DNA from 3 places in the Mesorhizobium sp. WSM4819 genome. Region 2 is predicted to be linked to each of the others. Evidence: riboswitches for the same ligand, from Rfam matches in the RefSeq annotation. Region 2 holds a riboswitch; each other region holds the start of a gene.

Region 1 (4,315 bases), on a different contig from region 2:
GGCGTTGCGGCCGGTGACGACAATATGCAGGTTTTCGCGGCGGCCCTTCAGCGCCGCCACCACCGTGTCGAGATCGAGATAGTCGTAGCGCAGCGCGATGTTCAATTCGTCGAGCACCAGCAGGCTGATCGATGGATCGGCCATCAGCTCAAGCACCTTGGCCCAGGCAGCCTCGGCGGCGGCGATGTCGCGCTTCAGATCCTGCGTTTCCCAGGTAAAACCCTCGCCCATCGTGTTCCAGACGACCCGGTCGCCGAAAGCGGCAAAGGCGTCCTTCTCGCCGGTATGCCATTTGCCCTTGATGAACTGGACGACGCCGACGCGCCTGCCGTAGCCGAGCATCCTCAGCGCCAGCCCGAAGGCGGCAGTGGTCTTGCCCTTGCCGGGCCCGGTGTTGACGATCAGCAGTCCCTTCTCGACCGTCTTGGCCGCGACCTCGGCGTCCTGCACCGCCTTGCGCTTGGCCATCTTGGCGCGGTGGCGTTGCTCGTCCCTGTCGTCGATATCGGTCATATCACTTCACCTTGAGCGGCAGTCCCGCCACCATCAGCAGCACCGTGCCGGCGACGGCGGCGACCTGCTGGTTGAGCCGGCCGGCGGCATCGCGAAATCGGCGGGCAAGCGCATTGTCGGGCACGATGCCCTGCCCGACCTCGTTGGAAACCACGAACCACGGCCCGCGCGGCCGCGACAGCACATCCGCAAGCCCTCGGCATTCGGCCTCAATGTCGCGTTCGGCCAGCATGTGGTTGGACAGCCACAGCGTCAGGCAGTCGATCAGGACTGGCCGGCCGTCAGGCAGCGCCTCGATCGCGCCGACGAGATCTAGCGGCGCATCGACGGTCGTCCAACCCTCGCCGCGCCGCGCCCGGTGCAGCGCGATGCGTTCGCGCATCTCGTCGTCATAGGCTTGCGCCGTGGCGATGTAGGTCCACGGCGCCGGACAGGCCTTCACCAGGCTTTCGGCATGCGCGCTCTTGCCCGAGCGTGCACCGCCGATGACCAGGGTCAGCTTGCTGCCTGGAGCAGCGCGATCAGGCAAGGCTGTCGCGCAGGCTGGTTGCGGTGCCGGTCAAGCGGCCGCGCAACAAGCCGACGACAGCGCCGAGCACCAGCCAGAACACCAGATTGGTCAGCGTCACCGCCACCACGAACTGGTGGTGCAGGCCTTCCGGGATCGGCGATTCGAAACTGTCGGGCTGCGGCGCGCCGACAATATGCGGGGCCACGATCAACGCCACGGCAATCACCGCCAGCGGCAATGACTTGCGAAAGGCGAGCAGGCCGAGACCGGCCGCGGTCGCCACCACCGTTGCCGTCCACCAGATCTGGCGCTGGGCGAGATCGGCCGCCGGCATCGCCGGCAGTTCGGGCGGCAGGCCAAGGTTCGGGGCCAGCGTGAACACGGCAAAGCCGGCAAGGCCCCAGAACAGGCCCTGTCGCCAATTGCCGATGCCGCCGGCGAATTCCGAAGCGGCGACCAGGATCAGCGCAAAGCCGATGCCGGTGACGACGTTGGCAACGACGTTAAAGGCGAAGCGCTCGAAGCCATCGGCCGGAGCCCAGCCTTCCTCTTCCGCGGTGGCTGCTTCAGCCGGCACGGCGCTGCTCATGGCATTACTGCCTGCTGCGGCCGGCGACAAACCATGGTCATGCGTGTGACCACCGCCGGCCTGTTCGTAGACTTCCGCCTTGAGGATGAGTGGCACCGTGGCGTAGGCCTGCATGCAGGCGAGAACGACGCCGGCCACAAGCCCTGCGATCGCCGCGATGAACACGACGTTGCGAAACAGTGTCATGGTGTCAGCCCCTCGTCAGTGGCAGGGAAAGCCCATCGAATGGCGATAGTCGTGGGCGGCATTGTGGACCGCATCGATATGCGAGAAGCCGACAAAACCCATGACGAAAACGCCGAGAAATGCAGCAAGCGCCAACTGCACGAAACGCGACTGCGAGGAGACGGAAGCGCCGAGCGAGACGGAAGCGGTATTCATGTCTTGTCCTTTCGCCCTCCACCCGAGGGCATAGAAGTCAGTTCTCCTGTCGCCGGCAGGTCTCCTGGCTCGCGGATCAGCGCCCTTCCCCACCTTCCCGAAGAAGCTCTTCCCGAAGAAAATCTTCAGTGGCATATGGAGAGGACTACCGCACACAGTTGCGGGGGCAGCCACGGCATCGGGCGAATTTTGCCCCTACCGCATTCCCTCTTGGTTCCAAAACGGAACCGACGACGGCTGCGACTATAGGCAGAATCGCCGCGCCCGGCAAACCAAATTCCGCCAGCTACCAGCGCGAATGCGCCGTGCCGGCAGACCAGCTTGGTTCCTCGACGCCGCGATCTTGACACGTTGAAAGCCGATCGTCCGCGCTGCCCCTCACCTGCCTGCCGGCATCCTCTCCCCGTAGAACGGGGAGAGGGCGCTGTCATCGGCGGTCTCGCCAATCATCAGCGTTGCAAGAAGGGAGCCGGCGTTGCGGCCAGCCTCTTTCGCCCCGTTTACGGGGAGAAACGCCCGGCAGGGCTATGAGGGGCGGCGCCGGCCTCGACCACTGGCTGCGAGCGGCATACGGCGCTTTAGCCTAAGCCCTGGGCATCAATGGGCCCTGTCTTCTTTTGTCCGGGGCAACCATGATAGTCGTCTTGCAGCACTGAATCAGAATTGCGAGACCATGACCATTCCTACGCCGGCCGTTCAGGACCGATCCAGGCGCATCGTCGCTATCGACGTCGCCCGCGGCATCGCTTTGCTTGCCATGGCGAGCTACCATTTCACCTGGGATCTCGAATTCTTCGGCTACACCGATCCCGGCCTGACTGCCTTTGGCTGGTGGAAATTCTACGCGCGCTGCATCGCTTCGACCTTCCTGTTCCTGGTCGGCGTCAGCCTGTTCCTTGCCCATGGCAAGCAAATCCGCTGGAACGGCTTCTGGAAACGCTTCGCCATGGTCGGCGGGGCGGCGCTCGCCATATCGGCCGCCACCAGGCTTGCCACACCCGACAGTTTCATCTTCTTCGGCATCCTGCACGAGATCGCGCTCGCCAGCCTGCTCGGCCTGGCGTTTCTGCGGCTGCCGGCGCTGCTGACGCTGGCTGTCGCAGCTTTCGTCATCACCGCGCCGCTCTACCTCAGGTCCGAGATCTTCGATCATCCGGCCCTGTGGTGGGTCGGCCTGTCGGCAACCAACCCGCGCTCCAACGATTATGTCCCGCTGTTTCCATGGTTCGGCGCTGTGCTTGTCGGTATCGCGGCGGCAAAACTCGCCTTCGCCTCCGGCGTGCTGACGCGGCTGGCGGGCCTGACGCCCGGCCGCTGGACAAATCCGCTGGTCTTTATCGGCCGGCACAGCCTCGCCTTCTATCTGATCCACCAGCCGGTGCTGATCGGCTCGCTCTGGCTGATTTCGCAAGTCATGCCGGCAGCGGTCGAAACCAGGCAGGTCACCTTCCTGAAAGAGTGCCAGGCATCGTGCGAGCAATCGCGCGACACGGAGTTCTGCAGCAGCTATTGTGTCTGCATGCTCGATACGCTCGAGGGCGAGGCCACGCTTGATCGGCTCTACCGCAACGACCAGGCTGCGGAATGGAAGGCGCATCTCGACGAGCTCGCCGGCGCCTGCACTGCCAAGGCCGACGGCACTTTGATGGAGGGAGGAGCACAATGACCGACCATCAGCAGAAACCGGGCCAACAGAAACCGGGACAGCAAAAACCGGGGTTTATACCGTGGCCGCCGCTGATCTATGTCGCGGCCATCGCCGTCAGCATCGCGCTTGGCTTGCTTTATCCGCTGCCATGGATCGGCGGCCTTTTGGGCGACATCCTGTTCGCTGCCGGCTGGGTGGCATTGTTCGGCGTCGTCGCACTCTGGTTCTCGGCGATCCGCATCATGATCCGGGCAAAGACGACGCTCCACCCGAACGCCGTGCCGGACCATCTGGTTACATCGGGCCCCTTCGCCGTCAGCCGCAATCCGATCTATCTGGCCAACACGCTGCTGATGATCGGCGTCGCCCTTATCTCGGGGAACGTATGGTTCCTGCCGCTGGCGATCATCGCCGCCTTCGCAACGCAGAAAATGGCGGTCGAGGGCGAGGAAAAGGTTCTGGCAACGAAATTCGGCAAGAAATACCGGGATTACGCGAAAACGGTGCGGCGCTGGATTTGAGGCAGCAGCCGATCAGGTGTTGACGCCGAGTTCCACCAGCCGCTCGACGCACGACTCTTCGGCCTGGTCGAGTTCGGCCAGGGTCTCTTCGAGATCGCGGCGCTTCTGGCGCAGATCCTCGCGCTTTTCCTCGATGCGCTTGATCATCAGGT
Region 2 (4,315 bases):
TTGACCGAGCAGTCGCCTGACATCAGCCAGGGCGTCGACGAGGGACGAGGGCAGGATCTCGAGCAGGGAGCGGGGGATCAGGGCCTCATGTTCGGGTACGCGTGCAACGAGACCGAAACGTTGATGCCGTTGCCAATCCAACTTGCTCACGATTTGATAAAAAAACAGGCAGAGGTGCGCCAAACCGGACGCCTTGGCTGGCTTCGCCCGGACGTTAAATCTCAAGTTTCCATCCGGTATGAGGGTTTGCGCCCGGTAGCGCTTGATACCATAGTCCTGTCGACGCAGCATGACGAGGAGGTCTCACAAGCCACGGTGCGCGAAGGCGTCATTGAGGAGATCATAAGGCCGGTCTTGCCTCACGACGATCTGGATACGACGAGGATAAGGTTCCTGGTCAATCCAACAGGCCGGTTCGTGGTCGGTGGGCCGCGCGGCGATTGCGGGCTCACCGGCCGCAAGATCATCGTCGATTCCTACGGCGGCATGGGGCGTCACGGCGGCGGTGCCTTTTCGGGCAAGGACCCGTCCAAGGTTGATCGGTCGGCCGCCTATGCGGCGCGGTACGTCGCAAAAAACGTCGTTGCCAGCGGACTTGCGGAGGTGTGCGAGGTTCAGCTTGCTTATGCGATCGGTGTGGCCGCGCCGGTCTCTGTCCTCGTCAATACATTCGGAACCGCAAAGATTGATGAAAAAAGAATCGAGCGCGCCGTCCTTGAGCTTTTCGATCTCCGGCCGAAAGGCATCATCAAGGCGCTTGATCTCCTACGGCCGATTTACCGCAAGACCGCGACATACGGACACTTCGGACGCGAAGAGCCGGAGTTCACCTGGGAAAAGACGGACAGAGCTGACGACCTGTTGCGTGAGGCAGGACCGGCAGCTGCGTGATGCAAGGGTATCGGATGCGTCGTCATAGGGCGACCCATTCCACACTCGCCAAAAACAGGCCGGCCCTGACGTGGCAAGAAGCCGGCTCGGGTTTTTGGCGGAGACATTGATGCCGAAATATGACGTGCTTTGCATCGGCAATGCCATTGTCGACATCATCGCCCAGTGCGACGAGGAATTCCTCGAGACCAACGGCATCATCAAGGGCGCGATGAACCTCATCGACACACAGCGCGCCGAACTGCTCTACAGCCGCATGGGCCCGGCGATCGAAGCCTCCGGCGGCAGCGCCGGCAACACGGCGGCGGGCGTCGCCTCCTTCGGCGGTCGCGCCGCCTTCTTCGGCAAGGTCTCGAACGACCCGCTCGGCGAAATCTATGCCCATGACATCCATGCGCAGGGCGTTGCTTTCGACACCAAGCCGCTCAACGGCGAGCCGCCGACGGCGCGCTCGATGATCTTCGTCACGCCCGATGGCGAGCGCTCGATGAACACCTATCTCGGCGCCTGCATGGAGCTCGGGCCGGAGGACGTCGAAGCAGACAAGGCTTCGGGTGCGGCGGTCACCTATTTCGAAGGCTATCTGTGGGACCCGCCGCGCGCCAAGGAAGCGATCCGGCAGACGGCGAAGCTGGCGCACGCGGCAGGCCGCGAAGTCTCAATGACACTGTCGGATTCGTTCTGCGTCGACCGCTACCGCGATGAATTCCTCGACCTGATGCGTTCGGGCATGGTCGACATCGTCTTCGCCAACAGCCACGAGATCAAATCGCTTTATCAGACGGCGTCGTTCGACGAGGCGCTGGCGCAGATCCGCAAGGATTGCCGGATCGCTGCCGTGACCCGCTCTGAAAAGGGCTCGGTGATCGTGCGCGGCGGCGGAACGGTGGTGATCAAGGCGACCGCAATAAAGGAACTGGTCGACACGACAGGCGCCGGCGATCTCTATGCCGCCGGCTTCCTGCATGGCTACACGCAAGGCCGCGACCTGCAGACCTGCGGCGACCTTGGCTCACTGGCGGCCGGATTGGTGATCCAGCAGATCGGCCCCAGGCCGCGGCAGAATTTGCGCCGCGAGGCCACGCAGGCGGGGCTGTTGTAGGGGAGCATTTCCGCGAGGTGCTGCCCACCTTGCCGTTGTGCAGGCTGTCCAGACAGGCGCGGGTAAATCGAAATGTCGCGTGCCTGCGTGAAGGATGGCGGTTTTTCTCCGAATTTCTGATTGTTGAGGCTCAGGACGTTGTCGCACTTCGGGCCAGTACTGCCGGCCGATCATGATGGCCAACACGCCCTTTTTTGACGAAAGTCGTTTTGAGCCGAGATCGTAGATTGGCAGATTGCCCGAGCGGCCAGGCACAGCCTGCGCAGACCGGCGAGTGGCGCAAATGGCTCAGCTCTACTGCGACCTGCGACTTGGGAAACACGCCGCAGGTGAACGGTTCACATAAACACATAAACATTTCTTTATACGTCATTGACAACAATGCGAGCTGCTGCGATTGTCCGCATGTCGTGGTTCTCCGCAAGGCGTTGCCGTAGCGGAGCTAAGAGGGAAGCCGGTGCAATCCGGCGCTGCCCCCGCAACTGTAAGCGGCGAGCCAACCCACCAATGTCACTGGGGCGAACTGCCCCGGGAAGACGGGGCAGAGGCTGTGACCCGCGAGCCAGGAGACCTGCCACGGTGAACAACGTCCACGGGCGGGGTGTCTGGTGGCCGCGGCAGCTCGGCGTTCATGCCGGCCTGCTAGCGCCTTCCTTGTCCCCGCCCCAAGCATCGGGGTATGGAATGAATGTCTCCCAGCAAGTTCCCATAGCAACGCTTGGCGTGCCGCGTATCGGTCGCCGGCGAGAACTGAAGTTCGCGCTCGAAAGCTACTGGTCCGGAAAATCTTCTGCCGCCAACCTTCTGGCGACGGCGAAGGCACTCCGTGCCGCCAGCTGGAGCGAGCAGCACGACCGCGGCGTGTCGAAAATCCCGTCGAACGATTTCTCACTTTATGACCATGTGCTCGACACCGCAGCAATGGTCGGCGCCGTGCCATCTCGTTACGGCTGGACGGGCGGCGAGGTCCCGCTCGACATCTATTTCGCGGTGGCGCGCGGGACGCAAGGCGATGCCGCGGGTTGCGGACGCGCCAGTCACCGGCATGCAGTTCAGGGCCAGCGCGTAACCGCGATGGAAATGACCAAATGGTTCGACACTAATTACCACTACATCGTGCCGGAGCTGAGCAACGATCAGGCATTCGCCCTCTCGTCGACGAAACCAGTCGATCACTTTCTGGAGGCAAAAGAGCTCGGCGCCCATACACGCCCGGTCATCCTTGGACCGGTCACCTTCCTCAAGCTGGCGAAGTCTCCCGACCAGTGTTTCAATCCCATAGCGCTCCTACCGCGGCTGCTGCCCGTCTACGATCAACTCCTGCGGAGGCTGGAGCTCTCGGGGGCCGACTGGGTGCAGATTGATGAGCCGGCGCTTGTGCTCGACCTTAGCCCGAACGAACGAGCTGCCTTCGAATTCACGTACGGCCAGCTGTCGAAAGCCGCGCCCAAGTTGAAAATTATGCTGGCTACCTATTTCGGGCCGCTCGGGGACAATCTGGAGACCGCGCTTTCGCTGCGCCTGGCGGGCCTACATCTCGACCTCGTGCGCGCTCCCGAGCAGTTGGAGACGGTTGGTCGGCTCGCACCGAAGGATCTGGTGCTCTCACTTGGCTTGATCGACGGCCGCAATGTCTGGCGCGCGAACCTAGCTGCCATTCTCGACCGCATCAAGCCGATCGTTGCCGGCTGGCCGCTGGATCGCGTCGAGATTGCGCCTTCCTGCTCGATGCTTCATGTGCCGATGGACCTGCGGATGGAGACTGCGCTCGATGTGGACGTCAGTTCGTGGCTGGCATTCGCCGCCCACAAGACTGAAGAGCTGCTCGTGCTGGCCCAAGCCTTGTCCGGAGGCAGGGAGGCCGCAGCAGGCGCACTGAAAGCTTCTGCCGAGGCGGCCGCGGCGCGCGCAATGTCTGGAAAGGTCCATGATCCGCTCGTCCATGGGCGGGTTATCAGCATTGACGGCGCTATGAAGCAACGAAAGAGCGCATTTGCCAAGCGTTCCAGAGTCCAGGCTGACACGCTCGGCCTGCCGCCGTTCCCGACGACGACGATCGGGTCCTTCCCGCAGACGCCCGAGGTGCGCAGGGCGCGCTCCGCTCATGCGAAGGGCCGGCTGAGCTATGTCGATTACCAGGCCTTCCTGAAGAAGGAGACCGAGGCGGCGGTCCGCTGGCAGGAGGAGATCGGGCTGGACGTGCTGGTACATGGCGAGTTCGAACGAAACGACATGGTCCAGCATTTCGGCGAGCAGCTGTCCGGCCTCGCCTTCACCCAGCATGGCTGGGTGCAAAGTTACGGCTCCCGGCTCGTGCGCCCT
Region 3 (4,315 bases), on a different contig from region 2:
GCCGTTCCCGTGGCACTGATCGGCAGCACGCGGAAGGTGACGGCATGATCACCGAGGATATGGTTCCAACTCGTCGGATAGTGATAGAGCAGCAGCGAGCCGATACGGTCGGTCGAAACGCTGTCGGAAAGGTTCTTCTTCACCGCGCGTCGTCCCGTCATCGTGTAGCTGACGGCGTCGCGCAGCAGCGGCGCGCGGGTGGCGCGATACTGCCCGGCCGGATCGATGCGGAACTTGCTCGGCAAGCCCGCCGCCTCGCATTTCGCCCAGTGCGCGAGCATCTCTGGATCGCTGTCGGCGCCCTGCACGCCGGTCACGGTCGGCGCTTCCGGGAATGTCTTGCAGAGTTCCGGATGGTTGCCGGCGCAATGGTAGCACTCGCGGTTGTTCTCCCAGACGAGCTTCCAGTTGCCCTTCTCGACGATGGTCGATTCGAAGGCGATTTTTGCCTCGCGCAGCCGGTGCGGCAGCAGGTAAGGCTCGATCATGGCGCGCATCGGCGCGAAGTCGGCCGGCTCGTTGGCCAGGCAGATAAAGATGTAGCCGGCAACGCTTTCGCAAGCCACCGGCTTCAGGCTGAACTGGCTCTTGTCGAAGCCGTCTGCCATCTGGCGAGCAAACAACAGCCGGCCGTCCAGCTCGTAGGTCCACTGGTGATAGGGGCAGACCAGCTTCGCCGCAGTGCCCTTGTCGGCATTGCAGACACGGCTGCCGCGATGCCGGCAGGAATTGTGGAAGGCATTGATCTTGCCTTGCTGGTCGCGGACCAGCACGACCGGATAGTCGCCGATCTGGGCGGTGATATAGCTGCCAGCTTTCGGCAACTCGCAATCGTGGCCGATGAACAGCCAGTCGCGATACCAGATCAGCTCCATGTCGAGCTTGAAGAAATCTGGATCGGTGTAGAAGGGCTGCTCGAGCGAATAGCCTTGCCTGCGGCCGTGCAAGAGCCTCAGCATGTCGTTGCGCGCGTCCATGTCCTGTCCTCGTGTAAGGACTGAACTGGTGGTGATGGAGGGAGGACCGTTTGCACGCCGGCGACAGGGCCGGACGTGCATCATCCACCTCTTGACCGCCCACCGCGATCAGTCGAGTCTGAAAATCTCGGGCTGGTTTCCGGGCTCTGGAGTGTCCTTGCGGACTCGTCGCGACACCTTCCCAGGCTTGTGGCCCAGTGGTCTCCCGTTGCGACTTGAACTCCACCACCGTTGCGGGGGCAGCGCCGGGTTCTGACCGGCTTCCCAATTCTCCGCTTCGTCGTCACCAAGCGGCACCTGAGATGGCGTGATCTAATCATGCCGGCCGGCTGACTGCCGGCATGAAAGCGACATCGTATCCATGCGGCGCGACACCGCCGGCGAAACCTGCAGGTTTATATCTGCAGGGCTGAAACCCCACTTTGTCGGCGGCCATTGTCGGCTGCCGTGACATCGAATCCGACCCGCGGCGGAGACCAGGAAGGTTAACAGTTTACAAAAGTGACTATTAGCCGCTTCTAAAATCGAACCGAACGGTTCGTTTCTGTTGACAATGCGTACAGCATGCTGTGAACGCAGATCCGCCAATCCGTCAAATCATGAATGGCTAATTTTGAATAAGATATTGAAAACGAACCATAAAACCATGGTAGTAGATGCCTCTGGCACAATTTCAAGGTGTAGATTCTTGGTCCACACGGAACAACTTCGTGATTGGAATCCGCCGAATGGCCTTCCCACATCGGGGCTGTCCGAACGACGCGCGCATCCTCCCAAGACACGCCGCTAGACGGACTGAAGACCAAGATACTGGAGTACTAAAATGAAAAAGATCGCTCTTGCTGCCGTCGCCGTTCTGGCCATCACCGGCAGCGCCTTTGCCGGCAGCGACCATTATGGGTCCGACGCCGCCAACCAGCCGACTGCTTCGGTCGACAGCTCGTATACTGCCTCTGTCCAGACGCCGGCTCACGCTGAAAAGCAGCCCGTTGGCCAGGGCGCCGACCGCAACCTTTTCGGCAACAATTAGCAGCTGGTCCCAAACAGCAAAGTGGCGGTCCGCCACTCGGGATCTGAGGAACTCAGGAGTATTTGAAATGAAGAAGCTCATTCTTGCCACCGCCGCCATTGTGGCCATCTCCGGCAGCGCTTTTGCCGGCAGCGACAACTTTGGATCGAACGGCGCCAACCAGCCGGCCGCTGCGGTCGACAGCAACTCGTACACGGCTTCGATTCGGAATTCGGCTTCGGCGCAGAATCCGGTTCCGGCTGACGAGAAACCCGTCAACGGCAGCGACCGTAACCTGTTCGGCAACAACTAACAGTGCGTTCCAACAGCGGCGGCGGCATTTGCCCGCCGGGCTGGCGGAACCAAGAAAATCCAGGAGTTTTGAAAATGAAGAAGATCGTTCTTACCGCCGCCGCGCTTTTGATTGCTGCGGGCGGCGCTTTTGCCGGTAGCGACAACTTTGGCAGAACCGACATCAACAAGCAGGCGACCATCAACGTCGACAACACGCAGACTTCTTCGGTACGCAATACCGGCTCGCCGGTCTACAAGCTGCTCAACTCGTCGGGCGACGTACAGAAGTCCGCCCCGCAGGGCAGCGACCGGAACCTGTTCGGCCGCTAGCGCATCGGCCCGAAAATCGGTTCCGATTCTCGGAAAGCACGATGCGCAGGTTTAAAGTGTTGGAGCGTACCTTTGTGCGTCCACTTGGACGCACGTCTCACTAACAGCGACCGGAACGCACAAGAGTGGCGGCTTGCCCGCCGCTCTCGTTTTTGGGTCACCAAACATCCATCAGTTCGGCTGCTGCTCTCAGGCTGCCTTTGCTTCCGCTTTGTGGAGCGTGAATGAATGTCCGTCGGCATCGAAAATATGCAGGTCGCCGGCATCGGCATTCAAGCGCAGCGCAGCGCCGCGCTTGACCCCGACATTGCCTGGCAGCTTGGTGACCAGCGGCAGGTCGGCGCGGCCGATGTCGACATAGACGAGCTGGACCTCGCCGAGTTGCTCGACATAATCCACCGTTCCCTCGAAAAGATAATCCGCACCGGTGGCGATCGTCAGATCTTCCGGCCGCACGCCGAAGCTCACCGCAGCGCCCTTCACCGACGCCGGCGTGGCGATCGGCACCGTCGCCTTGCGCCCGCCGACATGACTGACGATGGTCGGGTCGCCTGATTTGTCGATCGTCGCCGGCAGGATGTTCATGGCCGGCGAGCCGATGAACTGGGCGACGAACAGATTGCCGGGTCTCTTGTAGAGCTCCATCGGCGTGCCGACCTGCTCGATATGGCCCTCCTTGAGCACCACGATGCGGTCGGCCAGCGTCATCGCCTCGACCTGGTCGTGGGTGACGTAGATCATCGTTGTAGCAGGCATCGATTCCTTGAGCTTGGCGATCTCGATGCGGGTGGCGACGCGCAGCGCCGCGTCGAGGTTCGACAGCGGCTCGTCGAACAGGAAGACCTTGGGGTTGCGCACGATGGCGCGGCCGATGGCGACGCGCTGGCGCTGGCCGCCCGACATCGCCTTGGGCAGGCGGTCGAGATATTTGGTCAGCTGCAGGATTTCCGCCGCCTGGCGCACCCGCTTGTCGATCTCGGCCTTGCTCTCCTTGCCGATCTTCATCGAGAACGCCATGTTGTCGTAGACAGTCATGTGCGGATAGAGCGCATAGGACTGGAACACCATGGCGATGCCGCGCTTCGACGGCGGCACGTCGTTCACCACCTCGCCGTCGATCTTGAGCTCGCCGGAGGTGATTTCCTCAAGCCCGGCGATCGACCGCAGCAAGGTCGACTTGCCACAGCCCGAAGGGCCGACGAAGACGATGAACTCGCCCGACTTTATGTCGAGGTCGATGCCATGGAGAATGTTGAGATTGCCGTATGATTTCTTCACTTGCCTTAGCGTGACATCGGCCATGGGTTCCCTCCAGTGAATTGCAAATTCAGTCGATACGCCCGAACCAGGCGCCGTAGCCGCCGAGGCGGATAAAGCCGGCGTCAGTCTGTCCCGAAAACCCGTGCCCCGGCAAGGGCTGCAGCGAGCGTCCGCCGAGATTGACTTCGGCCGGTCGGCTGCCGAGATTGAAGGCGCAGACGATCTGCTCATTGCCCTCGCGGCGCGTGAAGGCGACCGTATCGCCCTGGCTTTCGATGAACTCGATCTCGCCCTTGGCCAGCGCCGGATACAGGTGGCGGAAAGCGAGAAAGCGCCGGTAGTGTTCGAGCAGCGAGTTGTCGTCGCCCTGCTGCACATCGACCGCCTGCGAAAGGTGCTTGGCAGGCACGGGCAGCCAGGGCTTTGCCGTGGAGAAGCCGCCATT

Evidence for each region. A riboswitch is a leader RNA that binds a small molecule or an ion and turns the genes downstream of it on or off. The one in region 2 is predicted to bind cobalamin.
Region 1: linked by a shared signal. The riboswitch ahead of AC0L18_RS07075 (CbtB domain-containing protein) and the one ahead of metE (5-methyltetrahydropteroyltriglutamate--homocysteine S-methyltransferase) in region 2 are both predicted to bind cobalamin.
Region 3: linked by a shared signal. The riboswitch ahead of AC0L18_RS13380 (aromatic ring-hydroxylating oxygenase subunit alpha) and the one ahead of metE (5-methyltetrahydropteroyltriglutamate--homocysteine S-methyltransferase) in region 2 are both predicted to bind cobalamin.

What each region holds. Positions count from the first base shown of each region.
Region 1 is NZ_JBVVQO010000005.1:110,255-114,569, reverse strand. Features, by position in the region: gene cobO (cob(I)yrinic acid a,c-diamide adenosyltransferase) at 1-513, opposite strand, end outside; gene cobU (bifunctional adenosylcobinamide kinase/adenosylcobinamide-phosphate guanylyltransferase) at 515-1,012, opposite strand; gene AC0L18_RS07080 (CbtA family protein) at 1,035-1,799, opposite strand; gene AC0L18_RS07075 (CbtB domain-containing protein) at 1,815-1,994, opposite strand; cobalamin riboswitch at 2,032-2,241, opposite strand; gene AC0L18_RS07070 (heparan-alpha-glucosaminide N-acetyltransferase) at 2,668-3,660, shown strand; gene AC0L18_RS07065 (methyltransferase family protein) at 3,657-4,163, shown strand; gene AC0L18_RS07060 (MerR family transcriptional regulator) at 4,176-4,315, opposite strand, start outside.
Region 2 is NZ_JBVVQO010000008.1:132,617-136,931, forward strand. Features, by position in the region: gene metK (methionine adenosyltransferase) at 1-891, shown strand, start outside; gene AC0L18_RS10290 (adenosine kinase) at 1,001-1,993, shown strand; cobalamin riboswitch at 2,388-2,586, shown strand; partial or broken gene metE (5-methyltetrahydropteroyltriglutamate--homocysteine S-methyltransferase) at 2,702-4,315, shown strand, end outside.
Region 3 is NZ_JBVVQO010000012.1:35,955-40,269, reverse strand. Features, by position in the region: gene AC0L18_RS13380 (aromatic ring-hydroxylating oxygenase subunit alpha) at 1-977, opposite strand, end outside; cobalamin riboswitch at 1,091-1,293, opposite strand; gene AC0L18_RS13375 (DUF680 domain-containing protein) at 1,801-2,007, shown strand; gene AC0L18_RS13370 (DUF680 domain-containing protein) at 2,075-2,299, shown strand; gene AC0L18_RS13365 (DUF680 domain-containing protein) at 2,374-2,610, shown strand; gene AC0L18_RS13360 (ABC transporter ATP-binding protein) at 2,800-3,912, opposite strand; gene bglA (beta-galactosidase BglA) at 3,938-4,315, opposite strand, start outside.